Regions from separate parts of the Alkalihalobacterium sp. APHAB7 genome, predicted to be linked through region 3. Evidence: riboswitches for the same ligand, from Rfam matches in the RefSeq annotation. Region 3 holds a riboswitch; each other region holds the start of a gene.
What was found. Region 3 has a riboswitch for thiamine pyrophosphate ahead of ACNSTQ_RS06910 (acetylornithine deacetylase). Riboswitches for the same ligand answer to the same signal wherever they lie in the genome.

Region 1: it holds a riboswitch for thiamine pyrophosphate, as region 3 does, so the genes downstream of both, ACNSTQ_RS17650 (3-oxoacyl-ACP reductase) here and ACNSTQ_RS06910 (acetylornithine deacetylase) in region 3, are expected to answer to the same signal.
Region 2: it holds a riboswitch for thiamine pyrophosphate, as region 3 does, so the genes downstream of both, thiE (thiamine phosphate synthase) here and ACNSTQ_RS06910 (acetylornithine deacetylase) in region 3, are expected to answer to the same signal.

What each region holds. Positions count from the first base shown of each region.
Region 1 covers NZ_JBLWFS010000022.1:39,689-50,770, forward strand. Annotated here, with positions in the region: gene ACNSTQ_RS17640 (HD domain-containing phosphohydrolase) at 1-397, shown strand, start outside; gene ACNSTQ_RS17645 (peptidase) at 575-1,759, shown strand; TPP riboswitch at 2,020-2,130, shown strand; gene ACNSTQ_RS17650 (3-oxoacyl-ACP reductase) at 2,208-2,969, shown strand; gene ACNSTQ_RS17655 (MFS transporter) at 3,584-4,972, shown strand; gene ACNSTQ_RS17660 (hypothetical protein) at 5,400-5,738, shown strand; gene ACNSTQ_RS17665 (sulfite reductase subunit alpha) at 6,160-7,350, shown strand; gene ACNSTQ_RS17670 (staygreen family protein) at 7,468-7,959, opposite strand; gene ACNSTQ_RS17675 (sugar O-acetyltransferase) at 8,353-8,913, shown strand; gene ACNSTQ_RS17680 (ferritin family protein) at 8,987-9,904, opposite strand; gene ACNSTQ_RS17685 (hypothetical protein) at 10,202-10,627, shown strand; gene ACNSTQ_RS17690 (hypothetical protein) at 10,946-11,082, shown strand, end outside.
Region 2 covers NZ_JBLWFS010000002.1:183-11,264, reverse strand. Annotated here, with positions in the region: gene aspA (aspartate ammonia-lyase) at 1-1,327, shown strand, start outside; gene ACNSTQ_RS02365 (hypothetical protein) at 1,476-2,597, shown strand; TPP riboswitch at 2,663-2,766, shown strand; gene thiE (thiamine phosphate synthase) at 2,931-3,563, shown strand; gene thiS (sulfur carrier protein ThiS) at 3,563-3,760, shown strand; gene ACNSTQ_RS02350 (thiazole synthase) at 3,765-4,550, shown strand; gene thiO (glycine oxidase ThiO) at 4,565-5,674, shown strand; gene thiD (bifunctional hydroxymethylpyrimidine kinase/phosphomethylpyrimidine kinase) at 5,710-6,507, shown strand; gene ACNSTQ_RS02335 (hypothetical protein) at 6,627-7,217, shown strand; partial or broken gene ACNSTQ_RS02330 (DUF1385 domain-containing protein) at 7,120-7,911, shown strand; gene ACNSTQ_RS02325 (MTH1187 family thiamine-binding protein) at 7,987-8,319, shown strand; tRNA gene ACNSTQ_RS02320 (tRNA-Gln) at 8,371-8,445, opposite strand; gene comGA (competence type IV pilus ATPase ComGA) at 8,579-9,721, shown strand; gene comGB (competence type IV pilus assembly protein ComGB) at 9,639-10,676, shown strand.
Region 3 covers NZ_JBLWFS010000004.1:285,099-296,180, forward strand. Annotated here, with positions in the region: gene ACNSTQ_RS06875 (MFS transporter) at 1-350, opposite strand, end outside; gene ACNSTQ_RS06880 (DUF2621 family protein) at 571-822, opposite strand; gene ACNSTQ_RS06885 (hypothetical protein) at 1,145-1,711, shown strand; gene ACNSTQ_RS06890 (ABC transporter substrate-binding protein) at 1,847-2,887, opposite strand; gene ACNSTQ_RS06895 (ABC transporter permease) at 2,884-3,636, opposite strand; gene ACNSTQ_RS06900 (ABC transporter ATP-binding protein) at 3,633-4,409, opposite strand; gene tenA (thiaminase II) at 4,399-5,079, opposite strand; gene ACNSTQ_RS06910 (acetylornithine deacetylase) at 5,365-6,657, opposite strand; TPP riboswitch at 6,792-6,894, opposite strand; gene aceA (isocitrate lyase) at 7,508-8,800, shown strand; gene rraA (ribonuclease E activity regulator RraA) at 8,962-9,441, opposite strand; gene dapD (2,3,4,5-tetrahydropyridine-2,6-dicarboxylate N-acetyltransferase) at 9,688-10,410, shown strand; gene ACNSTQ_RS06930 (aspartate aminotransferase family protein) at 10,480-11,082, shown strand, end outside.

The DNA of each region.
Region 1 (11,082 bases), on a different contig from region 3:
GAAGCCAGGTAGACTCACTGAAGAAGAATTTGAAATGATTAAGACCCATCCGGCTGTTGGAGCTCAAGCTGTTAAACACGTTAACGGAGTAGCCGAACACCTTGATGTGATTAAGTATCATCATGAACGTTGGGATGGGAAGGGTTATCCAGAACAATTACAAGGTGCGAACATACCATTATTAGCTAGAATTACATCAGTAGCCGATGCCTTTGATGCGATGACTTCTTCTAGATCTTACCGTTCAGCATTGCCGGTTAGCGAAGCCTATAAAAGAATAGTGGATGGGAAAGGCTCTCAGTTTGATCCTCAGTTAGTAGAGTTATTTGAAAAAGTTTATCCTTCTTGGTGTGACTATCATAAAAACTACCCATGGCAAGACACGAAAGTAGAATGATTTAATTATACAGAGAAAAGGAGGTGACAAACTATGAAAATTCGTAAACTAAAAAAGATCAAATTAACTTGCTGGTGGTGCACGTATTTTGGACGTTAATTAATGATGATATTTTATTAAAAAGGATGCTAGAAACATTTGGCATCCTTATTTATTTTATAGAAGGAAGGCACGAACATGAAGCTATCACTTCAAACGAAACTGACCTTACATTCGTTAACTATTCGTAAAGATAAAAAACATTATATAGTCGAAGAAGTGACATCAGGCGAGTTCTATGAGATGCCGCAAGTTTGTATTGATGCAATTGAACAGATTAATCAAGGGGTTTTACTAGAACAAATTGAAATCGAGCTCAAGCAAAGGTACCCGGAAGAAACGGTTGATCTGGTTGATTTTGCCGAACAACTTTTGGAATTACAGTTAATAAAAGAAGTAGACGGGGTAACGGTTGAAGTGAAGAAGAGCCGTCCAGTAGAGTCGGGGTTTACATGGATTCCCTCGAGTGTTGGACGTGTCTTTTTTAACCGTTTCTCGAATAAATTGTATGTTGGTTTACTCGCTGTTAACGTCTTATTTTTAATTGTTAACCCGCAATCCTTTCCTAGTTATAAGGACATCTTTTTATTTGAAACGGTCATGCCAAGTTTGTTGTTATGGATGGGTGTTTCTTTGGTGCTTGTTTTGATCCATGAATTTGGACATATTTTAGCGGTTCGCTCATATGATTTACCCGCAAAACTCGGGATCGGACACCGACTATTTTTTGTTGTATTTGAAACGGATTTAACACCTGCATGGAAGCTCGCACCGAAACAAAGAAATAGATTGTACTTTGGCGGATTATGCTTTGATCAGTTGATGCTTTTTATCGCCTTAAGTCTGCAGCTCTTTTTCGGTGTGAATCACGGTTTGATTGCGGGAATTTTAGGGCTTGTCGTACTTGATATCTTCATTCGCACGATCTATCAATGTTGTTTTTACATGAAAACGGATTTATATTATGTGTTTGAAAATTGCACAGGTTGTTACAATGTGATGGAAAATGGGAGAAAGCTGTTAAGTCAGTGGTTGCCGTGGATCAAAAGCCCACCGGCGACGGAAACGTTTGCTGGCGAAGAGAAAACGGTGAAGCTGTATTCTATTTTTTTTGTAACGGGGATCTTATTAACTTGCAGTTTATTTCTCTTTTATTTTATTCCGCAAACAATCTACGCTTTTACGAAAATACTTCCAGGCTTTCTCCAACCGATTAGCGATCCTGTCTTTTGGGATGCAGCCGTTTTTGTTGGACAATTCGTGTTGATCCTCGGGTTATTGCTGTATTCGTGGATTAAAAATCGTGCGGAGGATGCGGTATAGGAATCAGAAGCACTGTTATACGATTTAATCAAAATTATGCCGATATATTGTAAGTTGCGCCGATAAAACTAAAGTTACGCCGATTTATCGTGAATTGCGCCGATAAAAGCAAAGTTACGCCGATTTATCGTGAATTTTTGCGGGGATATATTAAAAGTTACACCGATACTCATAAAAATTCTATTAAATGATACAAACATTTGAATTGATTTATATTTGATCAAGTTATAAAATAGATTAGAAAGATTTACCAAGAGAATATGCTCTACTAGGGGAGCCTGTCGTTCAGGCTGAGAAAAAAGGAACAGACTTTTTGACCCTCAGGACCTGATCTGGATGATACCAGCGTAGGGAAGTAGTTGAGTTTGAACTATGACTAGGTCCATATTTTTGACCTGGTTTTTTTGCATGCAGTTCTAGACTTTTTACATAAAATGGAGGGATTGTTATGGAATTAAGCAAACAAACGGTATTAATAACAGGAGCAAGTCGTGGAGTAGGAGCTGCATTGGCTAAAGCTTTTGTAAATGAAGGCGCAAATGTCGTAGTGAACTATTTTCAAAGTAAAGAAAAGGCAGAGGACTTGGCCCAGACATTAGGTGAAAAAGCGATCGCTATTCAAGCCGATGTAAGAGATAAGGATCAGGTCAATACAATGGTAGCTCAAGCAAAAGAATATTTTAACACGCCGGTTACAACGATCGTAAACAATGCGTTAATCGATTTTCAATTCAATCCTGTAGCTCAGAAAAATGCGTTTGAACTTCAGTGGGAGAATTTTAATACCCAGTTTGAGGGAAGTGTGAAGGGCTCACTAAATACGGTGCAGGCGTGTTTAGCCGACATGAAGGAAATTGGGTTTGGTCGTATTGTGAATGTAGGGACCAACTTAGTACAAAACCCAGTGGTTGCCTACCATGAGTACACAACCGGGAAGGCTGCACTCCTCGGATTTACGCGCAATTTGGCAAAAGAACTAGGGCAATACGGGATTACAGTCAATATGATCTCCGGTGGGCTTTTAAAAGAAACGGATGCTAGCAGCGTCACAACGGAAGAAGTGTTTGGTATCATTCAAGCTACAACGCCATTACAAAAAGTAACGACACCTGAAGAATTTGCTGAAACCGCTTTGTTCTTTGCATCCCCGTGGGCACGAGCAGTAACAGGCCAGAACTTAGTCGTTGATGGTGGATTGGTGATGGACTGATTCACCATCTACAGTCAATTATATGGGGAAATGAACAACAATTAGTCATAATTAGTTAAGATTGATTACAACCAATATCATTAATAGGAAAGTATCGTTTTACTTTAGAAATAGACTTTGCTAATTCAGCAAAGTTTATTTTTGCTTTTGGACCGTAAGCCAAGCGAATGCTTGGCTCTTCACGCATAGCGTGAAGCTTTTGAAAAGAAAATCGGTCCAAAAGCAACAAAGTTTACGAAAACAGCCTTTAATAAAAAATAGCTCATATATTACTACTAGAATCGTTAGTTCAGCACTATTCGACAAAGTTACTCATTGAATGATTACTCATTCATGTTATAATCAATATTATCTAAATATTTTAAATAATTTCAATTATGTATACAGACTTACAGAATATTTTAATCACTTCTACTACATATTAAACTCACTAAAAAGATAGAAATAATTAAGATTAATACGAACTCTTACTGAAAATAATAAATGTGGAGCGGTATGGTCGTGTTATTTTTTGGTTTCTATACAGGACGTTTTTCATTCTGGGAGTTGACTTTGCGAGCAGAGGATTAATAAATCAACGAATGTAAGCGTATACACAAAAGGGAGGATCTATCATGGCTTTGCCAGCAAAACAAGAAACAGTTGTTGAAACACCCCTGCAGCAAGAGAGACCGGCACATAATGAGATGTTATTTTACGGAATGGGCTTTTTTGGAATTATTTTAATATGGACTATGGTTGGGACATTTTTAACATTCTATTATACCGATGTGGTTGGAATTTCGGCTGGTGTCGTTGGTACACTCATGTTAGTTGCGCGTCTGTTAGATGGTTTTACGGACGTTGGTATGGGCGCGCTAGTGGACCGAACGAAGTCTAAGTATGGAAAGGCTCGTCCGTGGATTTTATGGTTGGCGATTCCATTTGCGGTTTCGGGGGTTCTGTTATTCTCCGTACCAGAACTTAGTACGACTGGAAAAATCGTTTATGCGTATGTGACTTATTTTCTTCTCATTTTAATGTACACAGCAATTTCAATTCCTTATAAAACACTACTTGGATTAATGACACAAGATCAAAAAGGGCGTACGTTAGTCAATGTGTATACAGGTGTATTTACTTTGTTGGCTACGATCCTTGTCATGACATTAGCTCAACCGATCGCTAGTAGTATCGGTGGAAATTTAGGATGGACCGTTGTTGCATTCGGTATTGGTGTCATCATCATCGTAAACTGTTTACTCGCTTTCAGCAAAACAAAAGAACGAGTCGATATTGAAACGACCGCTCAGCCTAAAGAGAAAATCCCATTTAAAACTGAATTTAAAGCATTACTTAGTAATAAATATTGGGTCATCATAACTCTTTATTGTGTAATCGCTTATACATTAAATGCTCTTTTATCCGGTGCAGGTATCTTTTATGCTCAATATATTTTAGGTAGTGCAGGATACTTTTCTTTAATTGCTCTTACTTTATTTTTACCGACGATCGTTGGTTTCTTCTTTGTCGGTCGTTTGATTGCACGTTTTGGTAAACGAAATATTGCTATCTTTGTGACGTGTGTGGCAGCTTTTGGTTCTGTCATCAAGTTAATAGACCCTAACAACCTTTCTATCTTTTTAATAGGGAACACAGTTCAAGGTTTTGCACTCTTACCGATCATCACATTCTTATACGCGATGATTAATGACACGACAGAGTACGGTGAGTGGAAGTCAGGCTTTAGAACAGCTGGATTAGTGAATAGTGCAGCAAGTTTTGGAATGAAAGTTGGCGCGGGTATTGGTGGAGCGCTCATTGGTTGGTTATTAGCGTTCGGTGGTTATGTTGGAACACTGGCAGAACAATCGGCCTCCGCAGAAATGATGATTTTGGTCTTAAATATTTACTTGCCACTATTTTTAACTATATTACAACTCATTTTCTTATGGATGTATAAACTCGATAAACTGTACCCGACAATTGTTGCAGAGATTAACGAGAGAAAAGCGTTAAAGTAGTTTTTCATATAACGGGTAAGGCAGTTAAAGTGGAAATAAATCATGTAACTAAAGGACGTTGTTTCATCGTTGTATTCTTTTGTAGAATAACAGTTGATGAAACAACGTTTTTTTGTATAAGGCTCTTTTCACAAAGATTGTTGCTCCGTGCTTTTGGACCGTAAGTCAAGCGAATACTTGGCTCTTCACGCTATGCGTGAAGCTTTTGAAAATAAAATAGCCGTTTATTTTTAAAAAACGGTCCAAAAGCAACATTTTACAAAACAGCCTTGTAAAAATAGAAAAGCCTGACGCTAATGACTTTATCTGTTTATCGACAGTAACACTTTTTGTCCAGTATGAGTAAGCAAAGTATAGTCAAGAATTAAAAGTAATGCGATAATAAAGGCCAGAGAATGTTAGGGAATTCATAAAGAGGTGTCTGGTTGTGAGTGTAATTTTATATGATTTATTTCTAGTAATGTTCGGTCTTATTCTTGGGATCATTGTGAAAGACCCGCTACTGAAGCTATTTACGGGCAAGTATAAGGAAGAAGCACGCCAGAAAAAAAGGGTCAAACTGTTAGTGTACATCCGGAAACACGGTGCGAAAGTAGGGCCGACTACGGATGAACTCGCACAGAAGGTATTTTCCAACAAAGTAGATATTGAAACCGTGAAGCAGTTATTAAAAGATATCGAAGACACGGGTTTGATTAAGAGGATCGCCCATAAAGGCCAAGATGACTTGCAAACAAGATGGGTGTTTACGGAGAAAAAGTATTAATTAAACAAGAAGTTAAACAACTGGAGCAATGTATGATGGAAGCCGATAAGTCGCACAATATAAGTGAATAGTTCAAGATTATAATGTTCAAATGTTAAATACTTTATACCATTATAAATTAAAGTACGAGGATTATCACATTCTAGTTAAAATTATCCAAAGTTTTTTTCAAAAAGTGATAAAAAACACAACTATTATTTCTAATATATGCTATCCTCTTTATGTAAGAATTATTCAGAAGATATAGTTCAACAAATCACATTTAAACGCTGCTTATCATTATATATAGTAAAACCCTTTTTCTTAAAGAAAATCTCAAATTTAACCGCATTAGGTATAATAATGGTAGAATTAAATGGAAGCAGTATTTTAAATACTATAGATAAAAATGCAATCGTTTTATTAACAATGAGAGGTGAGTATGATGCAACAAACAAAAGAAAAAATCTCTGAACCAAAGAAAGAAAACAATGAGGTGGTAAAAGTTTATTCTCGAACTAATCCATTTCAAGCGAAAGTCCTCGAAAATAAAAATTTAAACGGAGCTGGCTCTAGTAAGGAAACACGTCACATCGAGTTATCTTTAGATGGATCGGGCCTTTCATATGAACCTGGTGATTGCTTGGGAATTCTCCCAGAAAATGATCCAGAGCTAGTTGCAGAACTTCTTCAAGAATTAAAAGCAGATGGGAACGAATCTGTAACGATAAATAAACAAGGCGATCAACTTTCATTGAAAGAAGCGTTAACGACGTATTTTGAAATAACATTATTAACTAAAAAAGTAGTACAGCAAGCAGCTGAGCTAACGGAAAATAAGGAATTAAAAAACCTTGTGTTACCTGAAAATGTAAGTCAATTAAAAGAATATATGGAAGGTCGCGATTTATTAGATCTTTTACGCGATTTCGGTCCGTGGAAAGCTTCTCCACAAGACATCGTGACACTTTTAAGAAAAATGCCACCGCGCTTGTACTCAATTGCAAGTAGCTTTGCTGCGCATCCAGGTCAAGTACACCTTACGATTGGTGCAGTACGCTACACAACTCACGGCCGTGAACGTAAAGGTGTATGCTCGGTTCAATGTTCGGAACGTCTTCATGAAGGAGATACATTACCTGTTTTTGTACAGCAAAATAAGCACTTTAACCTGCCAGCTTCTGAAGATACAGATATTATTATGGTTGGTCCTGGTACGGGAATTGCACCTTTCCGCTCATTTATTGAAGAACGAGCAGTGAACAAAGGAACAGGGCGCTCTTGGTTATTCTTTGGAGATCAGCATTCATCTACGGACTTCCTTTACCAAGATGAATTAGAACAGTATCAAAAAGATGGTGTACTCACAAAGTTAGACGCAGCATTTTCTCGCGATACCGAGCAAAAAGTGTATGTTCAGCACAAGATGATGGAACACAGCAAAGAATTATTTGAATGGTTAGAGAACGGTGCATACTTCTACGTTTGTGGAGATAAGCAATACATGGCAAAAGACGTACACAACACACTAATTGATATTATTGAAAAAGAAGGAAAAATGAACCGCGAGTCAGCTGAGGAATATCTAAGCGATATACAAAAGCTGAAACGTTACCAGCGTGACGTTTATTAAAAAATAGTCTATGGTGAATTTCACCTGTTGGTGTTAAAACAAATAATTATTCAAGGTACGCTGTTACTAATCGGAATATACGAGGTGGCATCGTACCTTTTCAATTTTTATCACGATTCATTTCCAGTAGTTGAAAATTCTCATGTTAATCTGCTTGAAAATCTGCCTAGGCGTTCCATAATAAACCCTCTGCCTAAATTGAGGATATACTGAATCATAGTATATATAGATTGGAGCATCTAGTAAGCTCGGATGGTTAGCAAAGAATGCTCGGTCCCCGTATATCATACCTTTAAGTGCTGTCATCATCTCTTTTTGGAAGATCGTAAATCGAACTCTAGAAACATCCTCACTAAATTCCCCGCCGTCTACATATGCTCTCCCCACTAAACGGAATTGCCCGAAGTTGTTTCGTTGCCACTTCGCCAGAACTTCATCGCGCATTTCTTCGTCAATCGCCTCGTAATTATAAACATACCCAACATCTAAAAATAACTCGCCGGTGATATCAGAATGAGTGAGTGTATATTTCCGTCCTTCAATTGGCTCAGCTGAGTTGGCGGGCGGAATCATATTAACCGATAACTTATCTGGATGAAAAGAAGACATAATTTCTCCTCCTTACGTTGGCATTCATACATTCTATTATTTAAATAGTGAATTGGAGCTTTTCCTAATTTAATGATTAAATTTAACTAAGGAAATAGCATTCCAGTAAATATAAAAAAACAACGAAGACTAGGTAAAAGGAGAGAAGACAGAGCACTAAAGTGGCTTGAAACCTGAAGTTAAAAAAAATGAAAAATGCAGCGGAGTCAGAGTCATACCGTCACTTTTAGCTTATAATCAGCGTGTTTCGAGGAAAAACGCTCACCATAGATTTAAAAACGTAATTGCAGGACAAATATAGTAAGGACAAAAATATTTTTTATTCAAATTTAAACTCCATTCAAAATCCCTAACTGTATTCACACCAAATAATAAAAATGAGGTGCCTAATAGATGAAAACAGAAAAAGTAAAAATGTTAAATGGAGAACTATATAATGCAGCGGATCGAGAGCTAGTTCAAGAGCGAATGAATGCCCGGAGGTTAACGAGATTATTCAATCAATCTCTGGAAACAGACGACAACGAACGGTTAGCTTTGTTAAAAGAATTGTTTGGATCTACCGGTGAAAACGTGTATATTGAACCTTCTTTCCGATGTGATTACGGTTATAACATCCATGTCGGTGAAAATTTCTTTGCTAATTTTGACTGTGTCTTTTTGGATGTTTGTGAAATCCGTATTGGGGACAATTGCATGATTGCTCCTGGGGTTCACATTTACACAGCGACCCACCCATTAAATGCAACTGAAAGAATATCAGGTGCGGAGTATGGTAGGCCAGTAGCGATCGGGGACAATGTTTGGATTGGGGGAGGCGCGATAATTAACCCAGGTGTAACGATCGGAAATAATGCGGTTATCGCTTCTGGCGCCGTTGTCACTAAAGATGTACCCGATCAAGTGGTTGTCGGCGGTAACCCTGCAAAGATTATCCGTAAAATTAAAGGGTAAAACCTCTATCATATGTTACAAGTATGAATATCTTCCATACAGGTGACAAGAGGTAGAAGAGGAGACCTTCTACCTAATTCCTTGCAAGACCTCTTTCAAACGCTTTAAGATGATTTAAAGAAGCGTTACGTAACTGAGTAAAAACAGTTCTTACATTATTTGGAATATCATAAGACAGAAATCTTTCATACATAGATATATTTTCGATCTCTCCTTGAACGCCAGCAGCATACGCCACCTTAATATTTTTTGGTGTTGTAACTAATGCTTGTGACTGATCCTCAGGAACCGGTACCTGGTACCGTTCAAACAGCGGCAATAAGGCACTAATATGTCTTAGCTCAGCCTCTTTTATTTGTGCAAATGTACGAATATTTCCAAAGGTTGTTAAAATATTATCATATCTTGCTTGTGCTAGGTATTCGTCTTGGAGGGCATACGTGAGCATTTGCGGTAAAGACAATTTTGAGGCGTATAATGCCCCCAAAGCTCCATAATTTTCAATTTGCCGATAGGAGTGTTCTACCTTTCGAACATTTTGAAAAAAATACAAAAACCATACCGCATGATTTTGTTCATCTGAAGCTGCCCGTCGAAACCTATCTTTGATAGTTTCATCCTGTGCTTTATCTGCGATGTCTAAATAGAAATCAACCGCCTCTTGTTCATCTTTAAAGGCAAATTCAACACCTGCGCGATACTTGTCTGGACATTCCTCAATGATTTGGTAAGATGGTTGACGACCTGTTAGATTTGTATATATCCGGCTAAACTCTTCTAAATGCCGATTTTCGTCCTGCTGTATCTCAAGAATTTTATTTCTTTCCTCTGTTGTAGGTGCCATTTTTGCTAATTTTTCATAACAATCAACAGCGCTAAACTCGGCATTAATTGCTTTTTGGATATCCATTACAAGTTGAGTGTCATTCAGAATACGAAAATATCCATTACTATGAGGGCTATAGTTATAAAAATACGGATTAGAATACATTTTGATCCTCCTTTCTATTAACTTGCAACTTATCTTATGTGTTTAAGTATGGGTAGGTGCACAGGTGATATATATTACAAACTAAACGAATGCCTATTTATACGGGGACAAGATGTTTTGTGCATGAGCCTGCATAGGATGATATTGACCTAGAAGATAAACACCTATGGAGAGGGAGGCTATCATTTGAACCCGTATGATTATTACCAACAACCATCGTATGGTGTAAGTGACTATGGATATGCAATGGAACCTACTTATTCAGGACAGATGCAGGCACAAAATTTGCCTGGAGATATGGATATGCAAAGACAATTTCAATTTTTAGGACCGTATATTGGTGGATTTACAGGTTTCTTTGGACCACCAGGAAGACCACCGGGACAACCGCCATTTGGTCCACCGCCAGGACAGCCAGGATTTCCAGGACAACCACCATTTGGTCCACCGCCAGGACCACCGGGGCAAGCAGGCCCTCCAGCGGGACCACCACCAGCATTTACTCCAGCTGCACAAGAAATTACCCCTTTTGCGGTAGACCCAGGTGCTATCCGTGGATGTCTATTCCGTTATACGTACGTTTGGTTAACAAATAGACAACAGTTCTGGTTCTACCCAACGTTTGTAGGAAGAACATCGGTTGCTGGCTGGAGATGGACTGGATTTAACTGGGTTTACTTCGGAATTGATCTTAGACGTATTTCATCGTTCCAATGTTTTTAATAATATAACTTCTTTTATAATTGCTTCATTTAAGAGAACATTTAGCCACCGACACATCTACCCGTGTTGCGTTAAATAACAGGAAGGGGCCTGATATCATTTCAGGTCCCTTTTTGTGTATTATGGAATACATGATTATTCAATAGATAAGGACCTACTGATTTCGCGCCTAATGTAATCAATAGAAAAAGGTTTAATTTTAGGTCTTAATCTTGCTTTTAGATAACTTCTAAATTTCTCCATTTTTTATTCAATGGTCAATTACAATATGGTACCATTAATGAAGGCTTCTTATGAATGAAAAGGGGGTATTCCTTCATGAAAAAATGGATCATTATTTCTATTTTACTTTTAATTGTCATTTGGGCTGCAGTTATAATGAATCAAATGAAACTCACTTCGTTTGAGGAAGTCGTTCTCCAAAACCTAAATATTAACGAGTTGGATAGTGTTTA
Region 2 (11,082 bases), on a different contig from region 3:
AGAAAACTTTCCAATTACAGGATATCCACCTCATGAAGAGTTAATTAAAGCATTTGGGTTTGTAAAAAAAGCTGCAGCCATTGCAAACCGAGATGTAGGTGCTTTAAATCCACAAATCGCTGATGCTATTGTTGAGGCAGCCGAGGAAGTTATTGCAGGAAAACTGAACGACCATTTTATCGTGGATGCCATTCAAGGAGGAGCCGGAACATCTTTTAATATGAATGCAAATGAAGTTATTGCCAATCGAGCCATTGAGTTTCTAGGTGGGAAAAAAGGGGAGTACTTAAAAGTCAGCCCGAATACTCACGTGAATATGGCACAGTCTACAAATGATGCCTTTCCAACAGCCATTCATATTGCTTGTTTGAATTTGGCAAAAGGCTTAACGCAGCAATTAGAAGATTTAATTCAGGCTCTATCAGAGAAAGAACAGGAGTTTGATGACGTGATAAAAATGGGACGTACCCACCTTCAGGATGCTGTACCCATCAGGCTTGGTCAAGAGTTCGGTGCCTACCGGCGTGTAATTACGAGAGATCTTCGACGTTTGAACGGATCATTAAGTGAATTATATCAAATAAATATGGGAGCGACTGCAGTCGGAACAGGTTTAAATGCATTACCTGAATATATACAAAAAGTGGCCAAGTACTTAGCCGACATTACACAGTTACCATTTGAAACTGCAGACGATTTAGTTGATGCTACTCAAAATACGGATGCCTATACCGAATTATCAAGCGCCTTAAAAATACTAGCGATAAATTTATCGAAAATGGCAAATGACTTACGTTTGATGAGTTCTGGGCCAAGAACAGGCTTAAACGAAATTAACTTACCAGCAAGACAACCTGGTTCATCTATAATGCCAGGGAAAGTAAATCCGGTTATGTGTGAAGTGATTAATCAAATTTCTTTTCAAGTCATTGGAAATGATCATACGATAAGTCTTGCTTCTGAAGCGGGACAGTTAGAATTGAACGTGATGGAACCCGTTCTAGTTTTTAATTTGTTACAATCGCTATCCATCTTGCAAAATGGAATTAAAGTGTTTAGGCAATATACAATCGAAGGAATAACGGCTAATATTGAAAAGTGTAGAGATATGGTGGAGAGAAGTGTAGGAATTATTACAGCAATCAATCCGCATGTAGGGTATGAATCAGCAAGTAGAATTGCTAAAGAAGCCATTCAGACGGATCGCCCTGTGCGTGAAATTTGTATCGAGCGAGGAATTCTTTCTGAAGAAGAACTAAATGAAATTTTAGATCCAAAAGAAATGACTAACCCAGGAATAGCTGGAGCTAAGTTTTTATATAATTAAAATAGGTAAAGGGTGCATTCGCACCCTTTTTATGTCAAAATTATGGACAGATGCTTATTTTATTGAGCATCTTTATGAAACATGTAATAATGTAGATTGCTCTTAGTCGGTAATAACAAGAAATATGAAGTTTTAAACGGAGGTTCAAATGAAAAGTAAATCTCTGTTTTTCGTAATAACCTTCCTTATGATACTTAGTGTTGGATGTACTACGAAAGATGAAGTCGTTTTAGACCACCCTCAAAAAAATCTCAATTTAATTGAAAAGAAATTAGATTTGTTATCGGTAACACAATTAAAAATACCACTTCAAGTAAATCCATACAGCTTTGTTGAAATCAGTGAATGGTATGATAGTGATACGATTCTTTTATTAAAAGACGAAAACGCAATTTCTTACATAAACAAAATGAATCTGAAAACAGGTGAAATTAGTGATTTTTTTCAGATAGAAGAACCCATTTTCTCCGTAGAAGCAAACTATGACCACTCATATTTTGCCATTCAGACTTCGACTTACGATTTAAGCTCTCCGCTTTACTTTATTAATGCAGAAGGACAGATGGTTTACAAATTAAGTGACATTGGTGAAGAATATTCTCTCTTTTGGAGTCCTTACAATTCTGATGAACTCATAATCATTTCATTTCTTCCCGACTGGGAATTTGATGTGTACCAATTAAATCTTAGCGAAGGAAGATTAGCCCAGCTTAACCTTGATAAAACGTATTTTCAGTGGCTAACTAAAGATGAAGTTGCCTTTCTAGAATGGTCTTCGTTTGCTCCAAGCTTTTTTGCTCCAATCTATAAACACAATCTGGTGACAAAAACGACAGAAGAAATTTTAGAGGAAGTCATCGCATTTTTTACATTCGGTGAAAATGTTCTTGTCACAATCTCAGTCGATTCATTGGATGCTGAGCAATCCATTTATCATTTTTATCACGATAAAAATTTGGTAGCACAACTTGAGATACCAACGTTAAATACGTATTCAGAGCAGTGGTGGATACCGTTCCATCAATATGATGATAATAAGCACTCCTTTTATTATTTAAAACCGATGTATAGTGGCGATTTTTTGGATTACGACGAACCATTTGAATTAACTCAATTTAACGTTGAAACAGGTACTGAGGAGAAGATTGTGGATGTGGGTCTACAAGCTCCGATTAATTTGTCTCCAGATGGAAGCTTGATGTTATACGGGAACCAATTTGAGTGGTTAATTGATCTATCTAATAAAACCATTCATTCTCTAATCGAGTAAATGACCTTGTTCTTTTCAGTTGTAATCTATAAAAAATATGTCATAATGAAAAAGAGAAAATTTAATAGTGTGACTAGGGGTGCCTGTAACCAGGCTGAGAAAAAGGACATTCTTTTACCCTCGAACCTGATCTGGTAATCCCAGCGTAGGAAAGTCGAAGAATTGATTAGACATCAATATCTAACCGTAATCCGTCGTTGGATTGCGGTTTTATTTTTAGTGTGTTTTAAAAGCGTTTCTGCGGTATTGATAATTTTGCTTTGTCTTAAGCAAAGTAGATCTGTTAATTTACAAAGACATAATACTTTAAACAGTGAAAGGAGACATCAAGAAATGAAAGATTTTAAACTTTATACGATTACTGGTGAAGAATTTCACCCGGATCGGGATTTAGTAACGGTAATGGAACAAGCTATTATAGGTGGATCAGACATTATACAATTACGCGATAAAACAAATTCAAAAAAGGTTGTTTTTGAAAAAGCAAAGCAATTACGAGAGTTAACCCAAAAATATGGGGTAACATTTATTGTAAACGATCATATTGATGTAGCGCTCGCTGTGGATGCCGATGGAATTCATATTGGGCAAGATGATTTACCGATAGAAGAGGCAAGAAAAATCGTTGGAGAGAACAAGATTATTGGCCTTTCTACCCATGCGATTGAAGAGGCTCGGGAAGCTGAACGAGCGGGTGCTGATTATATTGGGGTAGGACCGATTTTTCATACAAACAGTAAAGTAGATGTAGTGGACCCCGTTACGACGGACTATATTCGTCAAGTAGTAAAGGAAATTACGATACCTTTTGTAGCTATTGGTGGAATTAAGCTTCATAACGTCGATCAAGTGATAGAGGCAGGGGCTGCACGTATTTGTGCGATTAGTGAAATTGTAGGGGCAGAAGATGTTTCATCTGTATGTCAACAGTTTATTGAAAAAATTAACCAAAAGGTGAAATCATAATGGAACTTTATGTGAATGGTGAAACGGTAGAATTAGAAGTAAGTACACTAGCAGAAATTGTTAAACATTATGGGCTTGAACAAAATTTAGTTGTTACTGAAGTGAATGGAGAAATCATTGATCGAAGTAACTGGGAGACTACCGTCGTTGAGTCAGGAATGAAAATTGAGTTAGTCCATTTTGTTGGAGGAGGATGATCATATGAACAACAGCAAAGACAAATTAATCATCGGTGGAAAAGAGTTATCTTCTCGATTTTTTATTGGAACAGGACGTTATCCTAATCCTTTTGTACAAAATGAGGCGATTAAAGCATCCGGTTCAGAAGTACTGACGTTTGCGATTAGGCGAGTTAATTTAGAAGCACCTGATGAAGATGCAATATTACAACATTTAGAAGGACAAACATTTACGTACTTGCCTAATACATCAGGAGCGAAAACAGCTGAAGAGGCGATACGTATTGCGCGTTTAGCAAAAGCAAGTGGTCTAAGTGACTGGATTAAGATTGAGATCAGTGTCAATGAGAAAACATTACTACCTGATCCAATTGAAACTTTAAAGGCAACAGAAGTTCTTGCCAACGAAGGATTTGTTGTCCTTCCTTATACTTCAGATGATCCTGTATTATGTAAAAGATTAGAGGAAGCGGGTGCTGCGGCTGTTATGCCTGGTGGTGCACCAATTGGAACAGGGCTAGGAATTTTAAACCCTTATAATATATCGTTAATCGTTGAAGAGGCTAATGTACCGATTATTGTAGATGCTGGGCTAGGCTCTGCGAAAGATATTGTTCAAGCGATGGAACTTGGTGTTGACGGTGTATTAATGAATACACCTGTTGCAAAAGCAAAGGATCCAGTTAAGATGGCGACTGCAATGCGATATGCTATTGAAGCTGGTCGAATGTCCTATTTAGCTGGTCGAATTCCGCAAAAACGCTATGCAACAGCAAGCAGCGCCTACGAGTCATTGATCTTGAAATAGAAAGAGTGATGCAAATGGGAGAACGGATTGTTGTACTAGGTGGGGGTATTATCGGACTTGCAACTGCTTTTGAATGTCAAAGACGTGGACATGAAGTGGTTGTTTTAGAAAAGGTAGCTTGTGGTGGACAGGCTTCAGGAGCAGCAGCTGGAATGCTTGCTCCATTTTCTGAGATAGGCGAAGACCCTGATGATTTTTTTAGACTTTGTCTTGAGAGCTTAAAACTATATCCGAAATGGCAAAAAGATGTAAAAGAAGTTTCGGGAATGGATTTTGAATACACGAACTCAGGAAGTTTACATTGTGTTTATCATGAAGCAGATCTTTTAGCGCTTGAAACGAGACAGCAGTGGCAAGGACAGTTTGGCGCTAAAGCAGAAATTCTATATGGTGAGGACTTATTTAAATTAGAAAAAGAACTTTCCAAAGATATGATTGCGGCGATGTATTATCCTGAAGAGAGTCATGTATATGCACCAGATTATGTAAAAGCTTTAGAGGAGGGCTGTCGTAAATTAGGTGTAAAGATTTATGATTACCTTGAAGAAGTTACATTGCATAGTTGGCAGTCTGAAATAACGATGGTTGCAAAAGATGGACGAACATTTTTGGGTGACCGCTTAGTAGTTAGTAATGGTGCCTGGGCAAAAGAATTAGAAACCGTATTGGACTTGAACATTCCAGTGTATCCGATTAGAGGTCAGATATGTGCCTACAATATCCCAGTAGGAAAAGTGAACCATATCATTTATACAAGTCAAGGGTATTTAGTTCCTAAAGCTAATGGTACGCTTGTTAATGGGGCGTCGGAAGATATTGCTGGATTTAATACAACGGTGACTGAAAAAGGTATTCGTAGATTAACGAATTGGAATAAGAACGTGTTGCCGTTTCTTGAGGGTGAAGTACCGTTTCATACGTGGGCTGGTTTAAGGCCAGCTACACAAGATGGTTATCCTTTAATCGGTCCGTTATCGAATACACCAGAGATTATTTTTGCGGCTGGACATTACCGGAATGGAATACTATTAAGCCCAGTAACTGCTCATATCGTTGCGGATCTTCTTGATAAAAAACAGGAGATTGTACCGCTGAATTCGTTTTCTCCAGAGCGATTTAGTTAAAAACGGGAGACAACAATCTAGGAAGGTGAAAAGTGATGAACATTGCACTAACAATAGCAGGCTCCGACAGTGGTGGCGGAGCGGGCATACAAGCTGATTTAAAGACATTTCAAGAATTAGGTGCATTTGGTACTAGCGTAATTACAGCGATAACCGCGCAAAATACATTAGGTGTGCATGGGGTGTTTCCACAATCTATAGCCGCTATAGAGGCCCAACTTGATGCTGTACTATCTGATATGGGTACAGATTCAGTTAAAACAGGAATGTTATTTTCGGCTGAAATTATTGAGCTTGTTGCACATAAGCTAGAACATTACCATGTAAACAACATTGTAGTAGATCCTGTAATGATTGCAAAAGGCGGTGCATCCTTATTACAAGATGCCGCAGTCGAAGCTCTTGTTACTAAGCTGCTTCCGCTAGCAACTGTTATTACACCTAATCTACCTGAAGCGGCTAAAATATTAGGTGTTGATGAAATGACAACGTTAGAAGGAATGGAGAGCGCTGCTAAAAAGTTACATGAACTCGGACCGAAGTACGTTGTATTAAAAGGTGGGCATTTACAAGGGGATGAGAAATCTACGGATATCTTGTACGATGGAGAAAATATTACTCTTTTAGAAGCGGAACGGGTGAGTACGAAAAATACTCATGGAACAGGGTGTACATTTGCAGCCGCTATTGCAGCCCAACTTGCCAAAGGCGATGAAATAACAGTTGCTGTGAAAACTGCAAAACAATTTATCAGTGCAGCAATTGCTCATTCTTTATCGATCGGCAAAGGAATTGGCCCAACTAATCATGCTGCGTATCGATTAAATAAATAACTTAAGGCTGATCAGGAGGATATCCGTGGTCAGCCTTTAAAATTCTTAGGAAACAATAGACAAATAATAAAAACTTAGAGACAATAACAGGGTATATATTAATGTTAAGGTGGTTGTTTATGTTTAGAGGGAATGCTGCTGTTATCATATTACCGCTCCTATTAATGGGATTTATTTTTTATGGAGGTTATCATTATTTAAATACGTCTGGTCAACTCACAAATGAAGAATTAGACACTGTCGTTTCTTTTGTTGTAGAGGCTGATTCACACGGTAGTAAGCATACTATCACTGGTTATTGGGATTGGAAAGAAATGCCTGTTGACGGGATGCTTGGTCATGATTATATTGGAGTGAAATTTGTTGAAGAAGAACAAGATTCATTCGACCCTCAATTGATTAGCGGTTCAGCACTACAATTATTACACGGTGAACAAGTCATTTTTGAAACCGAAGGAACTTTAGTTCTTGACGGTATTATTTTTGAGTTTCCAAATGAAGTGCAAGAACACATCGGCTATGGGAATAAAGGTTCATTTGAGATTGAATTAGATAGTAAGTTGTATTCTGGGAACGAGGTTTCGATTAGCTATCTCCATACATGGGAGGAACATGAGGGCTTCTCATTTGATCATGCTCGTTTATCAAAAGAAAATGTTGATATTGAGCATTGGATTATCGAGCGTTTTACGACTATTCCAACACAATGAGAAAGGATTGGACAACATGATTAAAGGTTTGTCCTATCAAAATGGGATCTTCTTTATTGGAAAAGAATATGTAGCTTGTGCTTATAACAACAAAGGTAGGATATCCGATTGGGTAAAACCGCTTAACCTTACGACTATATTTCTAATGTCTAGACAAGTATTTACATCTTTGCCTTGGATATTTAAATGTTTAACCATTGTTTTTATGGCACTAATATTTCTACCTAAAATCTTAATTACCTTTCTGGATGTTATAACTTGGAGAGGTTTACCGTATTATTTTTTATTTTATTATATGTTTGGAACACATTTTATGTTTCCGACAACATTAAAAAAATACCATGGGGCAGAACATAAAGTCTTTAGTGCTCGAGGGATAATAAAGCAGTCACGACTTTATCAAATTCGAAAAGCTGCGATAACTAATCCCTACTGTTCAACAAATACTGTTGTCATTTATTTTAGCTCGGTAGGATTACTTTGGTTATTATTAATTCCTTTTTTTACAGGAGCACAGGCTCTTATGTGGGCTTCATATAGTGCGCTTGTCGTTGTTATTCTTATCAATCGAACATTCAATAAAAGGTTTATGCGAATTGTAAGGAGATATGTTATAGTTGTATCTTATTTTCTACAAAAGCATATTACAACGACTGAGCCTGAACGAGTTCACTTACTGACAGCAATCCGTTCGTATCGAAAATTGGCAATGCAAGAATTTCCTGATCTTATTAAGGAAAAAAGGATTGTAAAGAAGGAGGAGAAAAAAGTGGCTATAGTAGATGTAACTATTATTCCAATTGGTACAGACTCACCAAGTGTAAGTCATTACGTGGCTGATATACACCGTGTTCTTGAAAAGTATGGGAATAAAATTAAATATCAACTAACACCAATGAGTACTCTTATTGAAGGAGAATTACCTGTACTTTTTGAAGTAATTCAAGCGATTCATGAAGTTCCTTTTGAAGCGGGTGTTCAAAGGGTGGCTACCAATATCCGGATTGATGATCGTCGCGATAAAGCATCATCACTTGAAGGGAAATTAGCGTCGGTTAATAAGAGGTTAGATGAGAAAAGCGTTACTGAAAATGAGAAATAAGCATGAAAAACACCTCCAAATCTTTTGATTTAAGAGGTGTTTTCTTATGTATGGCTGGGCTAGCAGGATTCGAACCTGCGCATGACGAAGTCAAAGTCCGTTGCCTTACCACTTGGCTATAGCCCACCGCGACCGGTTGACAGTAATTATTATGTACGGAACGAAATGAAATATACAATTTTTTTATAAAAAATTAACTTTCAATACTGTAAATTCAATAGTATTGTAAAAATTAAAGGATCAAAGGAGGTGAAGAAATATGGAGGAAATCGAACATAAAAGTACCTATATATTAAATGAAGCTGCAAGAAGAAAGGCAAGTGATATTCATATAGTGCCAAACAGAGTGGATGCTTATATTTATTTAAGAATTCACCAAAACTTACAGTTTTTCGAAAAAATATCAGTGAAAGTTTGTGAAAAACTCATAAGTCATTTTAAGTTTTCTGCTGCTATGGATATAGGAGAGAAAAGAAAACCCCAAAATGGTTCCCTAGAATTTATATTTCAATCTAGACGTATCAGCCTCCGCCTTTCCACAATTCCCACGCCATTTCAAGAAAGCTTAGTAATAAGACTTCTTCCCCAAGATGAAACTTTAGCCCTTGAACAACTCCCTTTATTTCCTAAAGATTCATTGTTTTTAAAACAACTGACTAAAAAAAGAAGTGGCCTTATTATCATTACGGGGCCAACAGGATCAGGAAAAACAACTACGTTATATTCGATGATGTTAGCAGCAAAACAAGCTAACCCAATAAATATAGTTACGTTGGAGGACCCTGTCGAAAAACGAACAGAAGGTTTAATACAATTGGAAATAAATGATAAGGCAGGAATAACGTATGAGGAAGGTTTGAAAGCAATACTTAGGCACGACCCTGATATTATCATGGTTGGGGAGATTAGAGACCAAGTGACGGCACAGTTAGCTGTTCGTTCAGCTATGACAGGACATCTTGTTCTTACAACGATGCATACCACTGATACGATTAGTGCCATCAATCGATTATTAGAATTAGACATACCGAAACATGATATTGAACAAACGTTGGTAGGTGTAGTCACACAAAGGTTAGTTGTACGAAAGTGCCCATTATGTGGAGATAATTGTTCAAGTTATTGTGACAAAATAAAAAACCACAAAATTACAGCAGTTTACGAAATGTTGCTTGGGTCCAATTTGATTAATGCTAAATATAAGATTTTTCACAATCAACCTTTTTCAATATCTATTAGAACGTTACAAAATCAATTAATTAAAGCTTATGCGCTTGGATTTATAACACAACGTTCTTTAGAGAGGTATGGTGAAATGAGTGAGATGGGGCAAGTATTTAAATGGAATAAAGAAAGCAGAAATTCTTCAACGATTAGGTTATTTGTTAGAGCAAGGATATAGCCTGTCAGAAGGACTAGAACTTCTTCAGTTATCTCAAAAAGAACCCGTAAAATTAAAAATTTTTGAAGTGCTGAAGCTCTTAAAGGAAGGACAAGCCTTATATAAGGCACTTGAAGGCTTAAAGTTACCGAATGATATTAGTTCTTTTATCTACTTTTCAGAGCAGATAGGAAGTCTATCAACGGGTCTAATCGAAGCCGGAAAGCTCTATTTAAAACAAGAACAAATAAAAGAGAAGTTAGGAAAATTACTAATGTATCCTTTATTCCTAATTTGGTTACTGTTAATTGTTATGACAGTCATGGTGACTTTTTTATTTCCTCACTTTAAAAACTTATTTGATACAATGTCTGTAGATTTACCAATTGTAACGGTTTTATTTCTTCATATGATCAATAGCATTCCCTTTGTGTTATTAGGGGGACTAGTTGCTTCCTTATTTGGATTTACTTATTATATAACGAAGTTCCGCCACTTTACTCCTCATAAAAAGATGGCTTTAATCCTTAAAGTTCCGTTTGTCTCCTCGTTTGTGTCTTCATTGCTTACTTACTATTTCTGTATTCAGTTAAGTAGTTTACTTAAAGGTGGCTTATCCATTTCTCAAGCGTTAAATATTTTTAAAGACCAAAGCATTATACTATTTCTCCAAGACGAGGCAACATGGTTAATTCAAGGCTTAAAGGAAGGAGAAGGATTAGCAGACCTTTTAAGTCAAAGACCTTTTTTTAATGATGAATTACCATTGGTTATTGAACATGGACAAAAACGAGCAGCGTTAGATCTTGAATTACTTCATTATAGTGAACATTTATTTGTTTCAATTGAAGAAAAGACAAAGAAAATGGTAATGGTCTTGCAACCGAGTATGTTTTTCATAATTGGTGTTATTGTACTACTCATGTTTTTATCCATACTCGTTCCAATGTTTCAATTAATTAACTCATTAAGTTAAACTTTAGTTAGTCAGTTAAAGTAGATTGTTCATTACAATGTACTTTAACTGTTTACTAAAAAGGTAAGACACTTAACGGCTTATAGATGATTAACGTATTTCAAGGGACGTTTAAAAACCTTTTTATATTTTTTTGTAAAATCACTTGAATATTGTTTTTTAAAGTGATATATTATTATTCGTCGCTGCTAACGCGATGACAAACAATAAAAAAGTCCTTGACGATTATTTGATAGTTTGTTATGATAATAAAGTTGCTGTTGAGGCAATAATAAAAAAGTTCTTTGAAAACTGAACAAAAAGCCAAGCGAAATAAATGAGATACATGATATCTCGTCAATGTTTTAAAACGTCACAGTGATGAATGATCTTCGATTAAGAACGCAACGTCCTGTTGCAACATCGA
Region 3 (11,082 bases):
GATCCACCAGTCCCAAGCCCTGTTAGAAAGCATCCAATGTAGGCTATTAAAAAGTAAGGAGCATTTGCTGTAATCATCATACCTATTGCAATGACAATTAGTGAAACAACAATGACCTTTTTAGCTGTGAATTTTATGACAAAAAAACCAGAAAGAAGGACTGCAACTAGATAGCCTAAAAAAATGGATGAAGCGATTAACCCTGTCTCCCGATAATCTAACATTAAACCCTCCTTCATAAATGGAAGAATTGCTCCAAATGAAAAACGGCCAAAGCCAAGGCAAGCTAATACACTGAGAACGATGAGGATGAGCATGAACCATCCTTTATGAAAAGAAGATTGCTTCATTATAACCAACCTTTAATATTTATTTTGAAAATTCATACTAATTATTGTAAGGGAATTTGCAGAAAAAACATAGAGAAAAAAAGTTTCTGGTAATAATTTGGATGAGAAGAAGGGAATCCGATTAGAATGAGGAATTATATACTTATAAATGAACCAGAGCGAAAGATACTTTATAACAAAAGGGAGAAGCAGGTCGCTCTCCCTAGTTAAATTATATACTTTAGTTTAATAAATCTTCATATGGAGTTAAGTCAATATCTTTGCTTTTTAATAAAGCTACAGCACGTTTTTGCATTGGACCAGGAGAAGCTAAAATATAACCACGAATGACATGGTCTTTCGTTACTTCTTCACCATTTGCTAATTCATTAATCTTTGCTTCTATGCCTTTTTTGGCCATTGGTCTTACAAATACAGGTACTGGTGCTAATAATTCTTCTAATAAAGATGTTGCTTCAGCATTCCAACTCACTATGTTTCAATCCTTTCAAAAAACTATATTATTTTCAAACCTATTATATACATAATTGCGTGCCTATCACAATTTGTTAATTTACAAACCATACTTCTTCTCTGGTTAAACCCATATGAAAATTATGCATATTTTTAAATTAGATAGGGTAAACATGTAAACAAACAGTTAGATGGACAAGCTATAAATTTCATAGAACGTTATTTACTTGAATTTAAAAAAGTTAGGTAGTTAACCTCTTAAAATTAGGCTTAATAAAGCCTAAATAAGAGGAATTTAATGAACGCTTATTTCACTTTTTAAGATTGGAGGAGTACGGATTATGAAGCAAATTACATTTAAATTATCACTTGTGACCTTGTTTTTGATTGTGATTATTTTTTCGGTTGATTTTGTAAATCATCAATTCTCTAATAGCAATGGAGGTTACGATATTGAGAAGACAATTGAAATGAGCAGCGAAGTAGGTAAGGTCTTAGCTGCCGATAAACAATTGATTAATAGTGACTGGATTGAAAAAGGATTTGAAGGGCAACTCGATCATATTGAGTTCCAACTAGGGACTACTAAAGAGACTATATTATCTGGTAGAGGGGATGCAATGGATACAGGGTTTTATGAAGGGGGAGAGTTTTTTCGCTATGATGACGCTACCTTTTTTATAAATCCTGAGACGGACCGCTTAGTAGCCATTGCGCTCTCTACAGAAGGGTATGAGCTAGATGCAGCAAAGTTAAAAGAAGTATTAGGGAGCCCTGATGTTAGTGAACGAAATGAAATGGAAGGATTGTGGATGTACGAATACTATTTAGATAAATATTCTCTTATATTTGAAGCTGAAGAAGAGGGTGGAAAAATATTATTCACTTGGTTGAGAGAACGATTATAGGACTGCCTGACGTTCTTAGTTAAAGGCTCTTCACTCAAAGCGGTGCAAAAGCAACAAAGTATACGAAAACAGTCTAGTTAAAAGATATTTGAACAATGAAAAAGCTGCACATCGATAGTGCAGCTTTTTGGATCGTTATTCAGTAATATTTTCAAAAATGGTAGTTACTTCAGGGGCATCTTCGATAAGTCCAGCAGATAATAACCAGTCAATGACTTCTTGCCATGATTCTACTGTTTGACTTCCGAAACTTTCATTTTCAGTTTCCATTTTAGAAAGAAGAATTTCTAAGCTTTGATCTTCAACTTCGCGAATAAGTGGGAAGTTGGCTTGGTCTTGATTTGCAAATAAAATATCTAAACTTTCTGCAGGATTGTTTTTCATTTTCTCATAACCTTTTACAGCTGCACGCCAGAATGCTTCAATCTCTTCACGTTTTTCTTCTAAATGATCTTCATTGGTTACAATTACTAACTCATAATATGAAGGAACACCGTAATCTATCGGATTGAAATAACGGATGTCATGACCTTGATGCTTTAACACAGGGTATTCATGGTTAATATAAGTACCGATCACAGCATCTACACGCTCACTTACAATCGAAGAACCTAGTTCAAATCCAACATCCATTATGTTTACTTGGTCGTAATCACCGCCATCAGCTTCGACCATTGTTTTTAAAATCGGTTCATTAACAGGAATCCCCGGGTAACCAACTGTTTTGCCTTCTAAATCTGCTGGTGACTCAATGTCACTGTCAGCCATGACCATCATATGGTTTAAAGGGGACCGAACGATAGCAGCTACTGAAACGACTGGAACATCTTTTGTACGAGCCATAATGACGTCAGGTTGGTATGTAATCCCTAGAGTCACCCCGCCAGAAGCAGCCAGATTTATAGGGTCTGTTGGGTTAGCAGGGAAAACAATCTTTACATCTAATCCTTCCTCTTCAAAGTAACCTTCTTCTAATGCCGCGTATAAATAAGAATGGACAGCATTTGGATACCAATCAAGCATAATATCAATACTCGTTAATTCTTCTGTTTCAACTGTACCTGTTGTATCTCCTTCTGTTGCTTCATCATTTTCTTCTTGTTGTTGATCCGCACCACACGCTGCTAGGCTTAAAGCGGTTGCAAGAGAAAGTACAAACATTGATAGTTTTTTCATGATTTTTTCCTCCATTTTAGTAAATAGGTTTCGAGTGCTTTAACGATTAAAAATAAGGTAATGCCAAGAATTGATAACCAGACAATCGGGGCAAAAACGCCAGCGCCATCAAATTGCGTCATCATCCTGCGGCTAAAATAGCCTAAACCTGCATTGGCTCCTAACCATTCACCGATTGCCGCTCCAATAACGCTTAAAGTAACAGCTACTTTTAAGCCAGAGAAGAAATAGGGCAGAGCAGTTGGAACTTGAATTTTAAAAAAAGTTTGCCAGCGGTTAGCTCCCATTGTTCGTAATAAATCGATATGATCTTTACTCGTGGAGCGAAGACCATCAAATGCGCCAATCGTTATTGGAAAGAATGTAATAAGAACGGTAACAACGACTTTACTCCAAATGGTATAACCAAACCACAATACGAAAATGGGTGCTAGAGCAATAATGGGAATGGTTTGCGAAGCAATCACAATAGGAAAAAATGTCTTTTCAGCGAGTGTACTCATGTTCATCCACACTGCTAAGCTAACCCCAAATACAATCGATATAACCAGACCAATCAGTACAACTTCTAGAGTTGCAAGTAAATGGACTTTAAAAAGAACGTCATGCAATTCAACCATCTTAGCTAAAATTAATGTGGGTGAAGGCAGGATAAATGGCTTATTTACCTGATTTGCAGCTATCTCCCACCCAAGAAGCAGCAGGAGTAAAAGAATGACTGAACTTGCATAATATTTTAATTGTTTCATAGCTTCACCTGCTGCCGTAATTCATGTAGTAATTCACTTTTAATTGTTGCCAGTTCCGGTGAAAGTAAGTCTTCTAGTTTCCTAGGTCGTGGTAATGGTACTTGTATTTCTTTAAAAGTCGACAGTGGCGATTGCGAGAAAAGAAATACTCGATCCGATAAAAATAACGCTTCGTCTACATCGTGAGTAATAAAAACGACTGTTTTTTCAAGTTTACCCCATTGATCTAGAAGCCACTCTTGCATGGATAGACGTGTTACTGCATCGAGTGCACTAAAAGGTTCATCGAGAAGTAACAGGTTTCCCCCGCCAAGCATGGCTCGTAAAAAAGAGACTCGTTGTCTCATTCCCCCAGACAGCTGATTGGGAAAGTCATATTCATGGCCTTTGAGCCCGAATTCTTCAAGTAACTGCAAAACCTGTTCTTTTCTGTCTTTTTTAGTAAATCCATTAATTTCAAGTGGTAGAAACGCATTATCAAGGATATTTCGCCAGTCAAGAAGCATATCTTGTTGGGGCATGTAACCGACCTTGCCTAAGCGTTTCATTTCCTCTTCTCCATACAGCGATATCGAGCCTTTTGTCGGTTGTTCCAGCCCTGTTATTAATCTGAAAATGGTGCTCTTGCCAGATCCACTCGGTCCTAATAAGCTTACAAATTCGCCACTTTGGATGGTAAAAGATAAATGGTCAAGAATGGGTGTTACCTTTTCTTTCTTTTTTCCTTTATAGGAAAAGGAAACATCGTCAAACGTTAAGACATTATTGCTCATCATCTGTCGGCCACATCTGTAAGTTGTAAGACATATCCCAGAACATATACTCATAGCGACTTGTATTTAGAAAAATTTCTTCAAGAGCGGTTAGTTCAGCTTCTGTTCTTCCTTCTGCTAGTTCATTCATTAAAGTGATAAGCCAATCCGCTAATTCTCCAAACTCTTCAGAGGCGTACATCTTTACCCATTCACCGTATGTTTCATTTTCAAGTGCTCCAGGAATTTTACTTAACTCCGTTCCAATCTCATAATAACTCCAAGTGCACGGCAGGACAGCTGCAACGAGGTCTGCTAATGAACCGCGTTGGGAAACATTTAGCATATATCCACTATAAGCTAGAGTAGTTGGAGCGGCTTTTGTTGCTTCAAGTTCTGCCTCACTTATTCCGAGACGACTTGCGTATTGTCGATGTAAATCCATTTCTACATTTAATGTAGAGTCTAGTAATTTTGCAAAGGTTGACATCGTTTTAAGGTCAGTTCCTTTAAGACTGCCTAGTGCAAATAAACGTGCATAATCAATGAGGTACAAGTAGTCTTGTTGCATAAAAAACTTAAACTTTTTAATATCTAACGTACCATGGCCAATTCCTTGAACAAACGGATGGTCATGGCTCTTTCTCCAAATTGGATTTGCTTTTTCGTATAAGCGATCTGTAAATTTCATTTTTAACCACTCCTTATCTATTTTCGTTTTTATAAGCCGCTAATCAGGCACTTCCACCTTTCGTTGTCTAGTTTCAGGCTCCATCGGCTCGAGGTCGCTTCAGACCATCAATCGTGTCCAAAAGCAGGACACGATTTGCTGTTCCTCCAGCGCTTGTCGCCGATTACAGGAGCCTTCCACCTTTCGTGTCTAGTTTCAGGCTCCGTCGGCTCGAGGTCGCTTCAGTCCATCAATCGTGTCCAAAAGCAGGACACGAATTGCTGTTCTTCCAGCGCTTGTCGCCGATTAACGGGAGCCTTCCACCTTTCTCGTATTACACCATTCGTAAATGAATTGAGTCATTACTTTTGTAAATTGAACGAGTTGGTCAATTGAAAGTTGTTCATTTACGGCATGAGCATGCTCGAGTTTTCCAGGTCCATAAATAACGGTAGGAATACCTTCTTCTCCAAGCCAGCCTCCATCTGTTACTGTAGGAGACATCCCAATTGTAGCCTTTTCATGAAGAACTGATTGATGAACATGAGCTAATGTTTGAAGGCCTTCGTGCTTCTCATCAATTGCGAGAGAAGGGAAGATTTCGCCACGGTCCTCAATCATAGATGAGCCGCCCCAACGAAATGTTGGGAGGTTCTCTCTAAGCCATGGATCAGCTTTTGCAACATTAAGAATATGTTCTTCAATTTCTTTTGCAATCTCTTCATGATTTTCATTTGGATAAAAATGTACCGTAATCCATAAGGCGCATCGATCAGCTATGAAAGCAGCATGACGGCCACCTTCAATAACGGCTGGATTAATCGTTGTCATTCCAGCAGGAAATCCAGGGAATGACTTTGTAACTGCCCAATGTTGCTCAAGATCTTTTAATCCTTCAATAATTTTTGTCATTTTTTCAATGGCACTTGCTCCAAATAAACCACCACCTGCATGGATCATACTGCGACGGTTTGCATCATGAAATGTTTGTGCACTTTGTATTGTAATCCAGCCGGTAATGACTCCACCTTGCCCTTGGATTTGGCAGTCACTTGTATCGACTACGACAGCGAAATCAGCATCATACCCTTTTTTACAACACTCAAGTGTTCCTGCTTCACCAACCTCTTCACCAATAACCGACTGGAAGGTAAGGTCGCCAGAAAGGGTAACTCCAGCTTCTTTTAGTAGCTTAATAGCAAATAAAGACCCGGCGAGACCTCCTTTCATATCAGCAGCTCCACGACCGTACAAGATATTATCTTTTACAACAGGGGTGAAAGGGTCTTGCTCCCATTGTTCTCCTTCTTCAACAGAAGCGACATCAATATGACCATTAATAAGGAGGCTGTTGTATTCCGTAGATTTTGTTCCAGTTAGAACCCCAACTACATTAGGATCACCTTCATATACATCCCACTTATCAATCGAAAACCCTATGTCATTTAAATATGTAGCAATAAATCCTTGTGCATCAGCAGTATTTCGAGCAGGCGGGCTTGGTGTTTGATAGCGAATTAATGTTTTGGCTAGATCAACAAGTTCCTCTTTTCGTTCATCAATCTGGTGAAGTAGTAGATCAATAGATGTTTTGTTCAAAATACGCACTCCTTTCAATAATAGAATGAAAAACTGATACTACTCCTAAATAGCATAAAAAAACCACTTCCGATTGAGAGGGAAGTGGTTGAATAGTCAGTACGAATTAAATGTTTTAACATTGCCTTATTCGCTGTCCTGACTATCCACTTCCCTCCGCTAGTATTATCTAGATCAGGTACAAGGGTTTAGGCATTTGCCAGTCTCAGCTAATAAAAAGCACCCCTAGTAGATATTTCATATTAAGATTTAATTTGCTACTCTGTGTACAAAATTAACACACTTACAGTAGAAACTCAACCGAAAAATCAGAAAGTACTGAAACAATAAGAGTTATGAAAATACCTGTTTCATAACAGATTAATGAGTTTTGCTTTTTTTGTAACAGTTAATATAGAATTCCCAGTATGAAGGGAATGTTAGTTAGTTGAATTTTATTTTTTTATGGAATGGGCTTCGGTAATTGAGTAATATTTTTCCGCTACTTTATGAAAATAGTCTGAAGTTAATGGTATTGTAAGGAAATAGAAGAAGTTAAGGAAAATTAAATTCTTAACTATTTGTTTAAAAGATTGAATATTACGACTATTTATAAAAGATCAAAAAAAGTGAAAAAAGTGGTTGAGTTTTCTATTTATCTGTTATATTATAAAAGTGTAAACAACAAACTGTAGTAATACAGAAAAGAAGTAAAGAAGTTGGGGTCAATTGATTGAGAAATATTATTATCTACGATTTTTGATCAACTAGTAACCAATTAATCTATACAGAAACTTACATAGCATTGGTCAACTAGATATAATAACTCAATCATAATTAAAATTTAATGAAGAAAAGGGAGATGGAGATTATGGCAAAAGTAAACATTCAAGAAGAAGCTAAGAAATTACAAGAGCAGTGGGATAATGACCCACGTTGGGCTGGTATCGAACGTCCTTATTCAGCTGAAGAAGTAGTTCGTTTACGCGGTTCTGTTCAAATTGATCATACATTAGCACGTTTAGGTTCACAAAAATTATGGAAGCTTGTAAATGAAGAGCCTTATGTAAATGCACTTGGTGCACTTACTGGTGGTCAAGCGGTTCAACAAGTAAAAGCTGGACTAAAAGCAATCTACTTAAGTGGATGGCAAGTAGCTGCTGATGCTAACCTTGCTGGTCACATGTATCCTGACCAAAGTTTATATCCTGCAAACTCAGTACCACAAGTTGTTAAGCGTATCAACAACTCTTTACAACGTGCGGATCAAATTCAACATATGGAAGGCGAAGGCGAAGTTGATTATTTCGCACCAATCGTAGCTGACGCTGAAGCTGGTTTTGGTGGACAGCTAAACGTATTTGAACTTATGAAAGGCATGATTGAAGCTGGTGCGTCTGGTGTTCACTTTGAAGACCAATTAGCTTCTGAGAAAAAATGTGGTCACTTAGGTGGTAAGGTACTTATCCCTACACAAACAGCTGTACGTAACTTAGTATCAGCTCGTCTTGCAGCAGACGTTTCTGGTGTACCAACACTAGTAATTGCTCGTACAGATGCTGATGCAGCTGACTTAATTACAAGCGACATCGATCCATTAGATGCTCCATTCATTACTGGTGAGCGTACTCCAGAAGGTTTCTTCCGTACAAATGCTGGTATCGACCAAGCAATTGCACGTGGTCTTGCTTATGCTCCATATGCTGACCTTATCTGGTGCGAAACTTCTAAACCAAGTCTTGAAGAAGCGAAGCAATTTGCTGATGCTATTCATGCAAAATTCCCTGGGAAAATGCTTGCATATAACTGCTCGCCTTCATTCAACTGGGAAGCTAACCTTGACAAAGATACAATCGAAACTTACCAACAAGAACTTGGTAAAATGGGATACAAATTCCAATTCGTTACACTTGCTGGTTTCCACTCTCTTAACTACAGCATGTTTGAACTTGCTCGTGGCTATAAGACTCGTGGTATGGGTGCTTACTCTGAGCTTCAACAAGCTGAATTTGCTGCTGAAGAGCATGGTTACACAGCTACTCGTCACCAACGTGAAGTTGGTACTGGTTACTTTGACCAAGTATCTCAAACTGTATCTGGTGGTACTTCTTCAACTACAGCTCTTAAAGGTTCAACTGAAGAAGCACAATTCCAAAAGCAATAAGAATTATAGCGTTTTTTTAACAAAACTCTCTCATCAATTTAAATAATAAATTTTTGAAAGGCTGGCTACAATTTAGTAGTCAGCCTACTTTTTGTCACCTAAAGGCGCTAAAAAAACGAGCACATACCATGTGCTCGTTTTTCATACTCAACTTCGAAAGGTTAGTCAACCTTCTTTTCTGCAATTAATATACCATCGCCATCAGCATAAACATATTGATTAGGCTCCCAGTTTACTCCTGCAAATTGTACAGGTACGTTTGTATCACCCAACCCTTTTTTGATACTACGAATTGGATTCGTTCCAATTGCAAACACGCCAATATTCATTTCGTTAATTTGTGCAGAATCGCGAATACAACCATTAATTATAACCCCAGCTAAATTACGTGATACTGCAATTTCAGCTAGGTTATCACCCATTAAAGCACATTTCTTTGACCCGCCCCCGTCAACTACGAGGACGCTTCCTTCAGGAACTTCTTGGAGAGCTTTTTTGACTAATACATTGTCTTCGAAAACACGTACAGTACAAATCGGTCCTTCAAATGTTTTTTTCTGACCCCAAAATTGAAAGATTGGTTCAGCGAGTAGTAATTGTTCTCCATGTGCATCGTGTAAGTCAGCAGTTTGTATTGGCATTATTTTTCCTCCTAGACTATTGATGAATAAATATTCGTCATTTCCTATTAAAATTCCTGCTTTTTTGCTAAAGAATTTATGACGTGAAGAGAATTTTTTTATTATTGTGGGATGTTATAATAGAGGTCTAATCGCTTTTTTGGTACAATCATACTATCGGAAAAAATCGTCATGTGTTTATTACGCAAAACGACATTTTTCTCATACTTATTGAAAAAGAAAGAAAATTATTGGAGGCTTAAAACTATGAAAATGATGGATGCAAACGAAATTATCTCTTTTATCTCAAATAGTGTGAAAAAGACACCAGTTAAAGTACATATTAAAGGTGAGTTAGAAGGAATTGACTTCGGTTCTGACACAAAAGCATTTATTACAGGAAATGTAGGAGTTCTTTTCGGAGAGTGGAAAGAAATCGAAGCAGCTATTCAGCAAAATGAAGCAAAAATTGAAGATTATGTCGTAGAAAATGATCGCCGCAACTCAGCTATCCCATTACTTGACATGAAAAATATCCAAGCTCGTATTGAACCAGGTGCAATTATTCGTGACCAAGTTGAAATTGGTAACAACGCAGTTATCATGATGGGTGCAAGCATTAACATCGGTTCAGTTATCGGAGAAGGTACGATGATTGATATGAACGTAGTAATGGGTGGACGTGCTACAGTAGGGAAGAACTGCCATATCGGTGCAGGTTCAGTCCTAGCAGGTGTAATTGAACCACCTTCTGCAAAACCAGTTGTAGTTGAAGATGATGTAGTCGTTGGAGCTAACGCGGTAATTCTTGAAGGTGTTACGGTTGGTAAAGGTGCGGTAGTAGCTGCAGGGGCAATCGTTACTGAAGATGTACCTCCAAATACTGTTGTTGCTGGAACTCCAGCTCGTGTTATTAAAGAGATTGATGAAAAAACTAAAGGAAAAACAGAAATTAAGCAAGAATTACGTCGCTTAAACGAAGATAATTAATCACTTATGGCATTCATTGAGCTTTCGCTTGATGGATGCCTCAATTCTATCTACAAAGGAGGGCCACTCATGACGAATTGGCAAAGCCTCGATCAACAATATATGATGTCTACGTATAACCGTTTACCGATTACGATTGAAAAAGGAGAAGGAAACCGTCTTTTTGATACCGATGGAAAAGCCTATCTAGATTTATTTACCGGTTTAGCAGTTAATATACTTGGGCACTCTCATCCCGAGATTGTGAAAACGATTAAGGAACAAGGTGAAAAGTTTTTACATATTTCAAACGTATTTTTAAATCAACCAGCTATTCAATTAGCGAAAACGTTAGTTGAGCAGTCAATTGACGGAAAAGTTTTCTTTACGAATTCAGGAGCTGAAGCTACAGAGTCTGCGATTAAATTAATTCATAAGTGGACAAAAGATGGAGAGAAAAGTAATCGTGGTGTCGTCGTTCTGGAGAAGAGTTTTCACGGCAGGACATTGGGTGCATTAAAATTAACTCGACAACCGGGTGTTTATCAAGATTTTCCTGTAACGGATATGCCGGTTTATGAAGTTGAACCTCATAATCTTGCACAGCTTGAAGAAATAATTAAAACAAAGAAACCTGCAGCTGTACTCATGGAGCCAGTGCTTGGATCAGGTGGTATTCTACCATTAGAAGAA